DNA from 2 places in the Erwinia tracheiphila genome. Region 2 is predicted to be linked to the other one. Evidence: predicted binding sites of a transcription regulator. Region 2 holds the regulator's gene; the other holds the start of a gene.
The links. Region 2 encodes ArgR, which controls arginine synthesis, uptake and breakdown. Its sites were predicted from a motif close to ANTGAATAAAAATACANT; they were not measured.
Positions count from the first base shown of each region.

Region 1: the regulator ArgR is predicted to act here: its motif matches at 2,750-2,767, upstream of argA (amino-acid N-acetyltransferase).

Region 1 covers NZ_CP089932.1:3,548,288-3,555,857, forward strand. Annotated here, with positions in the region: gene mltA (murein transglycosylase A) at 1-978, opposite strand, end outside; tRNA gene LU633_RS18525 (tRNA-Met) at 1,183-1,259, shown strand; gene amiC (N-acetylmuramoyl-L-alanine amidase AmiC) at 1,346-2,575, opposite strand; gene argA (amino-acid N-acetyltransferase) at 2,800-4,143, shown strand; gene LU633_RS18540 (hypothetical protein) at 4,308-5,012, shown strand; gene LU633_RS18545 (hypothetical protein) at 5,009-5,446, shown strand; gene recD (exodeoxyribonuclease V subunit alpha) at 5,478-7,325, opposite strand; gene recB (exodeoxyribonuclease V subunit beta) at 7,322-7,570, opposite strand, start outside.
Region 2 covers NZ_CP089932.1:697,770-705,339, reverse strand. Annotated here, with positions in the region: gene zapG (Z-ring associated protein ZapG) at 1-160, shown strand, start outside; gene degQ (serine endoprotease DegQ) at 275-1,642, shown strand; gene degS (outer membrane-stress sensor serine endopeptidase DegS) at 1,719-2,777, shown strand; gene mdh (malate dehydrogenase) at 2,816-3,751, opposite strand; gene argR (transcriptional regulator ArgR) at 4,167-4,637, shown strand; partial or broken gene LU633_RS03645 (YdgH/BhsA/McbA-like domain containing protein) at 5,050-5,235, shown strand; gene LU633_RS03640 (barstar family protein) at 5,315-5,584, opposite strand; partial or broken gene LU633_RS03635 (aldehyde dehydrogenase family protein) at 5,598-5,805, opposite strand; partial or broken gene LU633_RS03630 (IS481 family transposase) at 5,828-6,607, shown strand; partial or broken gene LU633_RS03625 (aldehyde dehydrogenase family protein) at 6,669-7,022, opposite strand; gene aaeB (p-hydroxybenzoic acid efflux pump subunit AaeB) at 7,156-7,570, opposite strand, start outside.

The DNA.
Region 1 (7,570 bases), 2.1 Mb from region 2:
ATGCTGGCCTTTAATTGCGCCCCCCACGTCCAGCGCAATCATGATACGCATTTCATATTTTCCGCTAAATTTACCATTATTATTCAACAACGGCACTTCGGCCAGCAACGCTGTTCCCGGCGGAATCAGTGAGCGATCGGCCGCAACCGACGCTTTAGCCACCAGCGGGACGGCGCTGGCTCCCCGAACCGGCGCAAAATTTTCCGGCTTAAAGAAAACAAATGAGGGATTTTGCTCCAGCAATTCCCTGACTTCCGGCTCACCATGCTGCGCCCCCCACTGCCGGATAGCCTCTATCGACATGTCTTCACGCTTCACTTCGCCACGCTCGATAAGCACCTTACCGATACTGCGATAAGGGTGACCATTTTTACCACCGTAGCCGAAAAACATCAGAGGGCGACCATCGCCATAGTCGACATAGCCACTCCCCTGAACATCCATAATGAAATTATCCATCAGTGAGTTGCTCCACGCGACAACATAGCGTTCGTCCAGCGCGCCACTGTAGATCTGTGCCCTACTGGGCAGTCGACGCTTGCTGGCTGGCTTGCGATAAAGGGGATACTGAAACTCGCCCTGACGCGTATAGCGCACATTGATCACCGGCGTATAGTAGCCAGTAAATTGCACGTTACCGTAGTTGTCCGTGCATTCAATCTGATACGTATCCAGACCGAACTGACGCAATTGTCGGGTATCGCCTCCGGCCAGCAACCAGCTTTTAATCGCGCTGTAGGTATTCTTCTGGCGGGCAAACATACTGGGCGAAGCGTATTTTATTTCCGAAACCTGATCGGCAAAGTCTTTGCCGTTAGCCGGACGCCCTTTCACGTTGGGCTGATTAACCAGTCCCAGAGGCTCATCCAGTTTTCCATCTTTATACTGCTGCCCACGATCCGTCTGTTTTGAAGAACATGCTGCCAACAGAGTAATCAATGTCCCAAAAAATACATGCCTCGCCCAATATCCTTTCATTACTTTCCGACTTCTCTGCAAAATGCCCGGGCGAAGATAGCAAAGCAGCCTTGAGAATGAAATGAGGGCGAATAAAGATTGTCCGGTACTGAGCAACAACAATACAGATGGTGGAAAAATTAGACAGAAGATTCGAATTTAATGACTTTCATACAAAAAGGGGTTGCAACAAAACTTACGGCGAGTATAGTGCGCATCCACGGACGCGGGATGGAGCAGCCTGGTAGCTCGTCGGGCTCATAACCCGAAGGTCGTCGGTTCAAATCCGGCTCCCGCAACCAATCAAGCGCCCTTATGGGTGTTTTTTTCTGTCCTTTATAAAAACTCTCTGTCTTTAGCCAACATATTTATTCGTCTTTCGCCTCGCTTACTGCGCAAAATACGCTTTTATTCCTGACAGAATAGCCCGGGCAACCTGCTGCTGAAAATGACTGGTGCGCAGCTTACGTTCTTCTTCCGGATTGCTGATAAAAGCGGTTTCCACCAGAATGGACGGAATATCAGGCGCTCTTAACACCGAAAAACCTGCCTGATCGACCGTTTTCTTGTGCAGAGGGTTGATACGACCCATATGTAACAACACTTCCTTGCCAACTCTGAGGCTGTCATTAATAGTCAGGCTCTGCACCATATCAAAGAGAGTATGATCGAGATAGCGATCACCGCTCTTGCTTACCCCACCGATCATATCGGATTCGTTCTGGGTTTTTGCCAGATAGCGTGCTGCGTTACTGGTCGCTCCCGTAGTCGAGAGCGCAAAAACTGAAGAGCCGCGGGCGGCCCGATTGGTAAAAGCATCGGCATGAATAGAGATAAACAGGTCAGCACGAAGACGCCGCGCCTTTGCCACCCGCACCTTCAGTGGAATAAATACATCTTCATTACGGGTCATCAAGACACGCAGAGTCGTTTCTTTTTCGATAAGATTTTTCAGCCGTCGGGCAATTTGTAACACAACATCTTTTTCCCGCGTATTATTCTTACCAATTGCACCAGGATCTTCGCCCCCGTGACCGGGATCGAGCACAATCAAAGCTGGACGATCCTTACCCGCTTTGCCCGATAAGGCAGCTGTTGCTGGCTGGTTCTGAGCCAGATTTCCTTTGTTATAATCTTCCAGCAAAGCCAGCAGAGGATCATCCTGATGCTGACTGCGTGTTGTATGCTCTGGATAGAGATCCAGCACCAACCGGTATTTAAACTCTGCAACCGGTGTCAGTGTAAAAATTTCAGACGTCACATTTTGCTTCAGCTCCACCACCAGCCGCACAGTATTTTGATCAAACTGACCTGTTCTGACGCTACGCACCCGGGGATCGTCATCACGTACCAGACTTGCAACATTTTTTAGTACCGGATTGAGCTGCAGATTCGCGATGTCAATCACCACGCGCACGGGGTTATCGAGTGTAAATTGCCGGAATTTAAGGGGTGCAGTGGATTCAAGAGTCATGCGCGAATAGGTCGTTGAAGGCCAGATGCGGATTGCAACCACATCGGCTCGGGCCGCGAAACCAACTCTGCTGGCACCCAGTAGCAAAACAGCCCCCGCACTTTTCAACCATCGGCGCCTGCCGGGCGAAGGTAGAACAGACATAAGACTCCGTTTTATTGCTGATTTAAATTAAAAAATTGATATAAAAAACTTAATAATTTTATTTTTTAGCGATTTTAACTAATCGTACCATGATTAAAACATGTGCTCAACGCGATAGCAGGTGACTATAGTAAAAACAAGGTGCCATCATTTGCCCCTTGCACCCCTGCCGAAAAAGAATAAAAATACATTTTCATCGAATAACCATTCACTGAGGACTTACCATGAAGGAACGCAGTACCGAACTGGTTCAGGGGTTTCGCCATACGGTGCCCTACATCAATGCCCACCGTGGTAAAACCTTTGTCATTATGCTGGGTGGTGAAGCGATTTGTCATGAAAACTTCTCGGGTATTATCAATGATATTGGCCTGCTGCACAGCCTTGGCATCCGGCTGGTACTGGTATACGGTGCTCGCCCGCAAATCGATGCCAATCTGGATGAACATCATCTGGAGCCGGTTTATCACAAACACACTCGCGTTACCGATAAGCAGTCGCTGGAGCTGGTCAAACAGGCTGCAGGCCGCCTGCAACTTGATATTACCGCACGCTTGTCCATGAGTCTGAATAATACGCCTTCGCAAGGCGCACACATTAATGTGGTGAGCGGCAATTTTATTATTGCTCAACCGCTGGGCGTAGATGACGGCGTTGACTATTGCCACAGCGGACGCATCCGCCGTATTGATGAAGAATCCATCCACCGCCAGCTGGACAGCGGTGCCATTGTGCTGGTCGGTCCGGTGGCCGTTTCGGTCACTGGTGAAAGTTTTAACCTGACTTCCGAAGAAGTTGCGACCCATCTGGCGATCAAGCTGAAGGCCGAGAAAATGATAGGTTTCTGCTCCGGGCAGGGCGTAACGGACAGTAACGGGACCACCATTTCTGAACTATTCCCAAATGATGCGCAACAGCGCATAGAAGCGTTTGAACAGAATGATGACTATCTCTCTGGTACCGTGCAGTTTTTACGCGGTGCAGTGAAAGCCTGCCGCAGTGGTGTTCGTCGTAGCCATCTGATTAGCTATCAGGAAGACGGCGCTTTAATACAGGAACTGTTCTCTCGCGATGGTATCGGTACTCAAATTGTGATGGATAGCGCAGAACAGATTCGCCGCGCCACCATCAATGATATCGGCGGCATACTGGAGCTGATTCGACCGCTTGAGCAACAAGGGATTTTGGTGCGTCGCTCCCGCGAACAGCTGGAGATGGAAATTGATAAATTTACTATTATTGAGCGCGATAATCTGGCTATTGGCTGTGCTGCACTTTATCCGTTTCCTGAAGAACAAATTGGCGAGATGGCCTGTGTTGCCGTGCATCCGGACTATCGCAGTTCATCCCGTGGCGAAGCCCTGCTCGAGCGCGTCGCGCTTCAGGCATGCCAAATGGGATTAAAAAAGCTGTTTGTCCTGACCACACGCAGCATTCACTGGTTTCAGGAAAGGGGCTTTATGCCAGTTGATATTGAACAATTACCCGAGAGTAAAAAGCAAATGTACAATTATCAGCGTCGATCAAAAGTGTTGATGATCGATCTGCGTGATGCCCATCTTGTCTGAAACTGGTCTCACACTAATACAAACCCGCATCATTCCCGGCATGTTGTAGCCGCTGATGCCACCTTACCTGAAAAGTTGAAATTGCGCGCCCTGACACATCTCAGGATGCGCGATTCCTGCATGATGATGCACTGAATGGAAAACAGGGACACAGGAAGTCAGGAATGAGTAAACGTTCGGATATTGTTGAAGGCCACACTGCTGGAAAATTAACCAGAGGTCTGGTTTATACGGAAGTACTTGGATGGATAGATCTGGGGCATGCCAGAGGCACTGATATCAAGAATTTTCTCAGCAGGATAGCGCGGGAAGAATCTTCTGGCAGAAAATTTTATGACATAGTCTATTCACAAGGAATGAACGATCCATTCGGACTATTTCGTATGGGAAAAATGACGACATGGCGTATTAAACGTGGTCGACCTTCCTGGGAGCAGAAGAGTATTGCGCTGGCCATGATGATGGCTGTGGCAGGTAAATTTGAAGCGCTACAGGATACATTTCCCCTTAACTGGCTGACGGATAGTGGATTCAGCGGCGAAGATTTGGTCTCTGATTTACTGGGATTCTACCGCGTTGTTTATCCCCACATTCCTTTCGAAATATTGCGTCCGGTCAGCAAAGCAGACGCGCTAAAACGCTGGGATCATTACGGTAAAATCGGCCAGTGGAAAAACACCACTTTCCGACCACTGCTGTTTCCAGACCCCGAAATCTGTCCTTCTGCAAGACCGCGCCTGGGTGAACTCCCACCGTTTATGCGTGCCGTATCCCCCTATAACGATTTTTTATCCGGTAACGTTATTCCGCCCGGTCGCATTAAAACATTTGCCATCGCAGGTACAGGTAACGGAAGGATGGGACTGTGAAAAAATGTATGCTGCTGCTCGCTATGGCTGCTGTCGGAGGCGTTTTGTATTTTTACGGCTGGCCGTGGCTAAAAATAGGTTTTGCCGAAAGCGCATATTACCGACAGCAGGATAAAAGAGAATACGATTTTTACACACCCGAACTGCTGAAAAATATGCCCCGCATCACCAACGACTACTCCTTCGAATTTGGAAATATCAGCGGTCCACAGGCTTTCGTCTACGGCATCAGATTTTATGGAACTCGGGACACGCAGAACATTCGTCATTATCTCAAATCAGCTGGATACGAGCCACAGACACATTGTGATATTGAAGCGGAATGCTGGTTGTCTGACAAATCTGAAGAAGATATCGTTACACTTTATACTTACTCTTCACCAGACACGGTCGGCGTTCAGCTATATCGAAGGCCACCGCCACCGCGCAACTGAATCCTGCTAATAGCGGGTCCGTTCAGACCCGCTATTGCTGATTTTCCGACAGGTTGAGACGCGCTATCAAACCGCTTCGGCGTAATGTGCGTATTTTGACCGCCTGATTAAACACCGTCTGTTCAGCAAAGAGTGTCAGCTTTGAGCGGGCGCGGGTAATGGCGGTATAAATCAGTTCTCGCGTTAGTATCGGCGTAAACTGGTCAGGCAGAACCAACAGCGTATGATCAAATTCAGAACCCTGGGATTTATGCACGGTCATGGCAAAAGCCGTCTCGTGAGGGGGTAAGCGGACCGGCTGCACCGCCTTGATTGTGCCATCCGCCAGAGGGAAAAAGACCTTCAGTTTTTCCTCATCATTGTACATGGTAATGCCAATATCGCCGTTAAACAGTCCCAGCGCACTGTCATTACGGGAGATCATCACCGGACGTCCCGCATACCACTTTCCGCCGATGCCCGGTGCACGCTGAATAAGCCGCTGCCGGGACAAAAAAGCTTCGATACGCTCGTTCAGCCCGATAACGCCAAAGGGGCCTTCACGTAGCGCGCAAAGCAAGCGGAAACGTCCAAATGCTTCAATCGCCTGCTCTGGTTGGACCTTATTTCGTAACAGCGACAGATATTCCTGGTAACCCGCCAGGCAAACACCCAGCAAATACTGGTACTGCTCGCCAGTTTGCAGCGAAAATCGCTCAATATCCGTGAATCCGGCGGCAAACAGCCGGTCCACCTGATGACTGTCTCCGGCATTTACCGCCTGTGCCATTTGCCCGATACCGGACGATGCACCAAACCTAAAGCTCTTGCGTAGCAGGCAAATGCTGTCATGCACGCCAGCCTGCTGCACATCGTTTGCCGCAACATCACACCCGGTCAGCAGCCTCAGTTCCTGTGCGCGTGCAGGGCTATAACCGACTTCCGCACAGCGACAAATATCGCCAAGTACCGCCCCAGCTTCCACCGACGCCAGCTGATCGCGATCACCCAGAAAAATAACCCTGGCCCGGGAAGGCAGGGCAGCAATCAGATTCGCCATCATCGGCAGATCCACCATAGATGCCTCATCCACCACCAGCAAATCCAGATGCAGTGGATTACCGGCGTGATAACGCATTCGCTGACTGCCGGGAAGCACGCCAAGCAGGCGATGTAAGGTCGTGGCTTCAGTTAAAAGCTGTTGCCTGGTTGCCTCACTGACCATCAGCGCCTTTAGCGCTTTAGCCAGCGATTCCGTCAGACGGGCCGCCGCTTTGCCGGTAGGCGCAGCAAGGCAGATTCGCAGTTTTTCGCCGGAAAGTTCCAGCAGTGAGGCAAGCAGGTTCGCCACGGTGGTGGTTTTACCCGTGCCGGGTCCGCCTGAAATGACCGCAATCTGTCGAGTGATAGCCACCGCTGCAGCGATTTTCTGCCCGTTGTCTGACTGCACACCAAAGTAATCATCGAGGATTGCACGCAGTCGTTCGGGATTTTGCAGGCTAACGGGCGTGTCATGGGCAAAAAAATGTGCCACTTCCCCTTCTGACTGCCACATGCGGTGCAGATAAAGCCTTTGTTGCCAGAGAACCAGCGGGGTGGGACCGGAACCATCGCCGACCGCCTCTTCCTGAGGCAGCAGCGTTTGCCAGTCAGGTTCACCCGCCTCAAACCAGATCTGCCTTGCCAGTTCAGGATAGCGTCCCGCGAACAGCTGCTGTTCGGTGAAGTGCACCAGCGGCAGGCAAACGTGGCCTTCACCTGCTCCGGCACTCACCCAGGCAGCAGCAAGCATCAGGGCGGGTCGTTCATCACCCGCAATCAGTCTGGCAAACTGTACATCAAGCGCCCGTAGCACTCGCCGTTCGCAGGCGATGTTTAACAGTTCAACCATCCTGCTCATAAGGTTTTCTCTTCGTTACCAGAAAAAAGTGCATCCAGTTCGGCAATAAATCCGGCATCCGGCCGGGTATGCCAGACGCCATTACCACTGGTTATCCCCTCAACACCACGCAGGAAAAGATAGATCACCCCGCCAAAATGCTGCTGGTAGTCATAATCCACCAGTCGGTGACGCAGATAGCGGTGCAGTGCGAGGGTGTAAAGTTGATACTGTAAATCGTAACGATGAGCACACATGGCCTGTGT
Region 2 (7,570 bases):
TGATCTGTTACCTAATTTTCCGGGTGAAAAGAATCCTTTCGCCTGGCAGCTGACCGAATCCGAAGCGGATAACAATCAGGCACCGATACAGATGCCACGTGACTATCCCGATAGTGCATCCGGGCTGCTACGTGGTGAACGCCACTCACGTGAGAAATAAAACGTATTAACAGAACAATGGTTATTCTTTCTGCCTGCAGGTCAAGCATTGCCAGCAGGCATCAGCAGTCCTGGCGGTTTATTCCCCCTAACATGTAGCGAGAGCGTCGTGGCGATGAAGAAAAAATTCTTACTGTTGAGTGCACTAGCATTGAGTACAGGGCTAAGTATGGCCGCCACGCCGATGGCAATGGCGGCACTTCCTGCACAAATTCAGGGGCAACCGATGCCAAGCCTGGCGCCAATGCTGGAGAAGGTTCTGCCAGCAGTGGTTAGCGTGCATGTAGAAGGAACGCAAAGCCAGCCGCAAACGCAGGATATACCGGAGCCTCTTAAACGCTTTTTTGGTCAACAAGACCAGAACAACGAGGCAGCACAGCCGCAGCCCTTTGAAGGTCTCGCATCCGGCGTCATCATTAATGCCGACAAAGGTTATATCCTGACCAACAATCACGTTATCAACGGTGCAGAAAAAATCAGCGTCCAGTTGAGCGATGGGCGTGAGTTTGATGCCAAACTCATCGGCCACGATCAGCCAACCGATATCGCACTCCTTCAGGTTAGCGGTGCAAAAGGCCTGGCGCAGATAAAAATCGCTGATTCTGACCAGTTAAAAGTGGGCGACTTTGCGGTAGCCATTGGCAACCCCTTTGGTCTCGGGCAGACAGCCACCTCCGGCATTATATCTGCGCTTGGGCGCAGCGGTCTCAATCTTGAAGGGCTGGAAAACTTTATTCAAACGGATGCCGCAATCAATCGCGGCAACTCTGGTGGCGCATTGGTCAACCTGAATGGCGAACTTATTGGTATCAATACGGCCATTTTGGCCTCTTCTGGCGGCAACATTGGTATTGGTTTTGCCATTCCCGGCAACATGGCGATGAACCTTGCCCAACAATTAATTGATTTTGGCGAGGTCAGGCGCGGACAGTTGGGTATTAAAGGTACGGAAATGACCGCTGAAATGGCGAAGACCTTCAAGGTTGATGCACAACGCGGCGCTTTTGTCAATGAGGTCCTGCCTGGTTCTGCTGCGTTGAAAGCCGGAATCAAAGCAGGTGATATCATTACCCATCTTGACGACAAAGCCGTCGAAAGTTTTGCTGCACTTAGAGCAAAAATTGGGACCACTGCGCCGGGCAAAGAAGTCAAACTCGAACTTCTGCGAGACGGTAAACCAATGACGCTAATGGTTAGACTGGATATCAGTAGCCAAACTATAAGCAGCGCGGAAGAAATAGCGCCTGCATTTCAAGGTTCGACCTTAAGCAATGCCGCGGCCAGGGGCGTTAACGTCGATGACGTGAGCAAAGGAACCCCTGCAGAGCAATCTGGCCTGCAAAAAGGGGATGTTATTATTGGCCTTAATCGCTCACCTGTCGGAAATCTGACAGAATTGCGCAAGCTACTCGCAACTAAACCGCCCCTGCTCGCCCTGAACATTATTCGCGGCGATCAAACTATCTATCTGCTTTTGCGTTAAATCATCAAGCGGGCACCTGCGTGTCCGCTTAACTCATGTTATTCTGCCTGCGTTCATTCACTCACCATTTGAAGCCATGCTCCCTAAACTATTGCGTTCAGTGCTCCTTGGCCTTGCTGTGTCTGGCATACTGCTGGTTGCGATACCGACGCTGAGAATCAGCAACGACCTGTTCTCGCACAAGGATGGTACCCCTGACGAAGCGCCTGTCAGTTACAACCCGGCGGTAAGACGCGCGGCACCTGCGGTGGTGAATGTTTATAACCGAAGCGCCAATGCGTCGGCTGATAACCTTGAGATTCGCACCCTCGGATCTGGCGTGATAATGGATGGAAGGGGTTATATTTTAACCAACCGCCATGTCATCAAGGACGCTGACCAAATCATTGTTGCGCTACAGGACGGCCGTATTTTTGAAGCCATGCTGGTTGGCTCTGACAGCATGACTGACCTTGCCGTTCTTAAAATTACCGCATCAGCCCTACCCGTTATTCCAATTAATGTAAAACGTACCGTTCACATCGGCGATTTGGTCATGGCGATCGGTAACCCTTATAACATCGGCCAGACCGTCACCCAGGGGATTATCAGTGCAACAGGACGCGTTGGGCTGAGTCCATCACGCTACCAAAATTTTTTGCAGACTGACGCTTCGATTAACAAAGGTAATTCAGGGGGGGCGCTCATCAATTCTCTGGGTGAGCTGATGGGCATCAATACGCTTTCATTTGATAAAAGTAATGACGGTGAAACACCAGAAGGTATCGGCTTTGCGATCCCTACCGCCCTGGCGGTAAAAATCATGGATAAATTAATTCGCGATGGGCGGGTGATACGCGGTTTTATTGGTATAAGCGGACGAGAGATCCCACAAATACACCGACAAAATGCCAGTCTGGATCATATTCAGGGAATTGTGGTTACGAATGTTGCTCAAGGCGGCCCAGCGGCTAAAGCAGGCTTGCAGGTAAATGATGTAATCGTAAACGTAAATAATAAACCTGCAATATCGGCGCTTGAAACCATGGATCAGGTCGCTGAAATTCGCCCAGGCACAGTCATTGAGCTCGATATTATTCGTAATGACAAAACATTGACGTTACCCGTTACGGTGCTGGAATATCCGGCAACGTAATGCGAGGCGGGCCAGCAGAAAGCTGACCCGAAAAGTATTTATTTAACGAAATTTTCGCCCAAAACAATATCGCCTTTCAACGTACTGAGCATACCTGCTAATGACTGCTGCTCATAAGCGCTCAGGTTACCTAAATCTTTTCGCTCTACGATGCCATTTTTACCCAGAAGCAGAGGCTGTGAGAAGAAACGTGCATGCTCGCCATCACCTTCAACGTACGCACATTCAACAACATTTTCTTCACCACTGAGCGCACGCACAAGAGACAGACCAAACTGAGCCGCTGCCTGCCCCATTGACAGTGTGGCAGAGCCTCCACCCGCCTTTGCTTCGACAACTTCAGTTCCGGCATTTTGAATACGTTTAGTCAAATCAGCAGCTTCCTGGTCAGTGAAACGTACACCCGGGATCTGTGAGAGCAACGGTAGAATGGTGACACCAGAATGGCCGCCCACAACAGGAACGTTCAGTTCTGCTGGATTTTTACCCTTCAGTTCAGCCACAAAGGTATTTGAACGGATAATATCCAGCGTGGTGACACCAAAAAGCTTGTTTTTGTCGTAAACCCCCGCTTTTTTAAGTACTTCTGCCGCAATCGCCACAGTGGTATTAACGGGGTTTGTGATAATGCCAATAAGTGCTTTTGGGCAGGTAGATGCGACCTGTTCAATAAGATTACGAACGATACCCGCATTAACATTAAATAAATCTGAGCGGTCCATACCTGGCTTACGCGCCACACCAGCGGAAATCAATACCACATCCGCCCCCTGCAACGCAGGTGTAGCATCTTCACCACTGAAGCCTTTAATGTGGACTGCGGTAGGAATGTGGCTCAAATCAACGGCAACACCTGGTGTGACTGGAGCGATATCATAAAGGGAGAGTTCGGAACCTGCCGGAAGCTGGGTTTTGAGCAGAAGTGCGAGGGCCTGGCCAATACCGCCAGCTGCGCCGAGAACTGCAACTTTCATCTTAAGCTCCTTATTATAGTAAATAGCAATCGTCGGTAATTTTTCTTATTATCGACAGTGAAGAATTGAGAGGCTACGGCGAATGAATCAATTCCTCTTCGCATGCCCCAAATTGGCCGCATTATGTCAAGAGATCATCACCGTTCATAGTAACTTGTTTTAAGCAGGCCATGACATCGCAATCACCATACCTACCAAAACAATATCATTATTATAACATGTCGTTCACTTTATCGGCGTTCTCTGACTACTGCACAGTTTGTTTTTTTCATTAAATTTTGTCAGACTGCCGTTCCCGATGCTATGGACAGTAACACCACAATTCATGTTTGCATAAAAATTCACCTAATTGCATAGTGATGCGATACCTCTCCGGTAGCAGCCGTTCTTTTCATTTTTTTTAAGTGGATATCTCATGCGCAACTCTTCAAAACAAGATGACTTGGTCAAAGCCTTCAAGGCCCTTTTAAGAGAAGAGAAATTCAGCTCTCAAGGGGAAATTGTGACGGTATTACAGGAACAAGGCTTCGAAAATATTAATCAGTCAAAAGTGTCACGTATGCTGACAAAATTTGGCGCGGTGCGTACCCGAAACGCCAAAATGGAAATGGTCTACTGCCTCCCCACTGAACTGGGCGTGCCAACGACCACCAGCCCGCTTAAAAACTTAGTGCTTGATATTGACTACAATGATGCCTTGATCGTTATTCACACCAGCCCGGGAGCAGCACAACTCATTGCCAGGATGCTTGACTCTTTAGGTAAACCAGAAGGGATTCTAGGCACCATTGCAGGTGATGATACGATATTCATCACGCCAGTAAGGCACACCAATGTTCGTAAACTGCTTGATTCGGTACTCATTTTATTTGAACAAGAGTTATAAGGAAGCCATATCCACGTTTACGGCAGATTTATCATCGTTTTTGTGAGTTTTATAGCGTTATCTGATTATTTATATTCCTCGCTTTATCAAAAAATAAGAATAATTGAGACTATATTGAGCACGGCGATATGAATTTTTCCCCGGTGGGTTTATTTTTAAATAAAGTGGTGCAAATTCAGGGGACCTCTTTAGCCATTAAATTTACGCCTCCTACAGTTCAATGCATGCTTCCCGGTGAATCGAGTGGAGGATTAACGATGGTTCATGTGAAGTATCTTTTGACAGTTTATTGATTTACAAATATCCAAATGGTTAACCATTATTAAACCCTTCATTAACAACATCAGAAAAACACCATCTCATTAATCATTTTTAATCTTAGCCTGTTATTTTTATAGCTTATAATTCCGTTAACGCAGAACAAGCACAAAATATGCAATCTGTCGGAATAATTAGCGTCAGTGGTGTAGCTGGCGCACAAACGGATATCAGAGAGGAACTTTCACAAAAAGCCGACGAGCAGGGCGCAAAATCCTGTCGTGTTATTGAGGCATATAACAACGACAACTATCACGCAACTGCTGAACGGTACAAGTAATTTTGTTTCGGCGATAAACTAAGCGAATGCAAAGTCTCTGCTGCCACTTTCTCTCCGCCCGGAAACTTTTTCCAGCACGTTATTTCAGGTTAAAGCAGAGTTGCCCCTCCTGCTCCTCTTCAGCCTCGTCAAAAAGCAGAATAAGTGCGCCATATCGCCGTCTTTGCACACTGGTCAGATGAATAAATTCAATTTCCAAAGGTATAGGTAACCTTCCCGATGCTATTGCATCCCATAAGGTATCCAGATCGCTGGCAGACAGGTCATTCAATGCAAAACACGCATTAAAGTGACGATAAAAATTGCCCTGATCGGTAATTTCTTTAAAATCGAAAGTCTCTTTTCTCATACCGCCTGCTCCATTTTGCAAGGGCAACCAGTGTAAACGCCGCAAGAGGCGTATTGTTCACGGGCTTAATTATCCCGGTACAGCCAGCCGCCAGCGCCGGACCTGATTTTCGCGTCAGCATAACCATTGGAAAATGCCACGGCGTAATGGCAACCACTACACCCACAGGCTCACGAGTAGCCAAAATTCGCGAAGCCAAGCTTTGCTGGTGGGCTAATCTGTATTCGTCGCGACGTGATCTGACACCGGACCAGTGATGAGCTGCGTAAAAAAGGCGTGTTTACCTCCGGCAGCGGCGTGCGCGCCATCTGGCAACGACACGACCTGGAGAACTTCCGTAAACGCCTGAAGGCGCCTGAGGAAAAGCTCGCCAGAGAAGCCATCGTGCTTACCGGTGCCCCAATCGCCGCGCTGGAGAAAAAAGGCGCATGATGATGAGGCCAATGGCGAAATCGAGACCGCTCACCCGGGCTATCCCGGGTCGCAGGACACCTTCTGTGCTGGCGATCTGAAAGGGTGTGGGCCGTATCTGCCCGCAGACGTTCGTGGATACATACCCGAAAGTGGCGCACTGCAAGCGGTATACGAGTAAAACGCCGAACACCGCCGCCGGCCTGCTAAATGATCGCGTACTGCCGTTCTGTGAGGCTCAGGGGCTGCCGGTGCTGAGAATACTGACTCGACAGAGGAACGGAGTACTGTGGTAAGGTGGAGCAGCATGATTACCAGCTTTATCTGGCCATCAACGATATCGCCCATACGAAAACGAAGGCGATGTCCCCACAGGCCAACGGCATCGGTGAGCACTTCCATAAAACGATTTTGCAGGATTTTTATCAGGTTACGTTCCGCAAGAAGTCATATGGGGAGCGGGAGAGCCTGCAAACGGATCCGGACAACGGGTTGTGGCATGACAATAATGAGCGGACTCATCAGGGGAAAATGTGCGGCGGGCGAACGCCAGTGGGCAGGTTACCTGATGGAAAACGTGTCTGTGCAGAAAAGGATCTGAACCGGATGTAATCCGACAGACACCTGTATAAATAACCGGTAACTGTCAGATCAGGTCTGAGCGGGTACAATTAATCTCACCATTAGCACGTTTAGCCTGCTCTGCGAACCATTGAATCAAACTGGCGGCGTATTCCACTTCACCTTCGGCTTCTTTCATCGGCTTGCCCTGCTCTGCCGTCATCAACCTTGCCAGCCAGGATTCGTTATCCAGTATCAGCTGGTACCAGCGACAAAGAACTTCACTGCGTTCTTTAGCGGTTTTAGCTCGCCAGACAGGGAATGCTTTCACCGCTGCATCAATGGCCCGTTCTGTTTCCGTTGTACCTGCATTAGCCACGCGAGCAATCACCTCACCGATCGCAGGATTACGTACATCAAATGTATTGGCACATTTTAACCACTGTCCACCGCAGAAATAACCGATTCAAAATAATTCATGGTCCTGAAGCGAGCTGCTCATCGTTTTCGCCTGCATGATTTGGCTTTGCAATAAGTATAGATGGCGGGAAAGAGAGCGGCATGACAAAGGAAAACCCGGTGCCGGGCTCCGGCATCGGTCAAATTTGAATCAGTGTGTTTTGATATTTCCTGAGCATTCCCGCAAGGCGGTGGACGGATTCGGTGACGCTGAATGGCGCATCGTAGTAGCATAGCTTTTCCTGATAGATGTCCAGTTCAGCCAGTAAACGCAGAAAAGAGTCGCGACGTTTAACATCGTTGCGTGCGGCAATCACGCGATCGGCCGTTTGCCTCAGCTGTTTATGAAATGCAGAGAGGTCGCTGTTCACCGGAATATCGGCATTACACAGGCGCTGATGACTGATAATCAGCAGCAGGGCAATGCGAAATTTATTGATATCGCCTGGAAACATATTCAGCAGCATGAACAGCTGGTGATAAAGCACTGGCAGATGATTTTCCCGCCGACGTGCCTGATTGGTGGTCATCGCAGATACGGCAGAATACATAAAA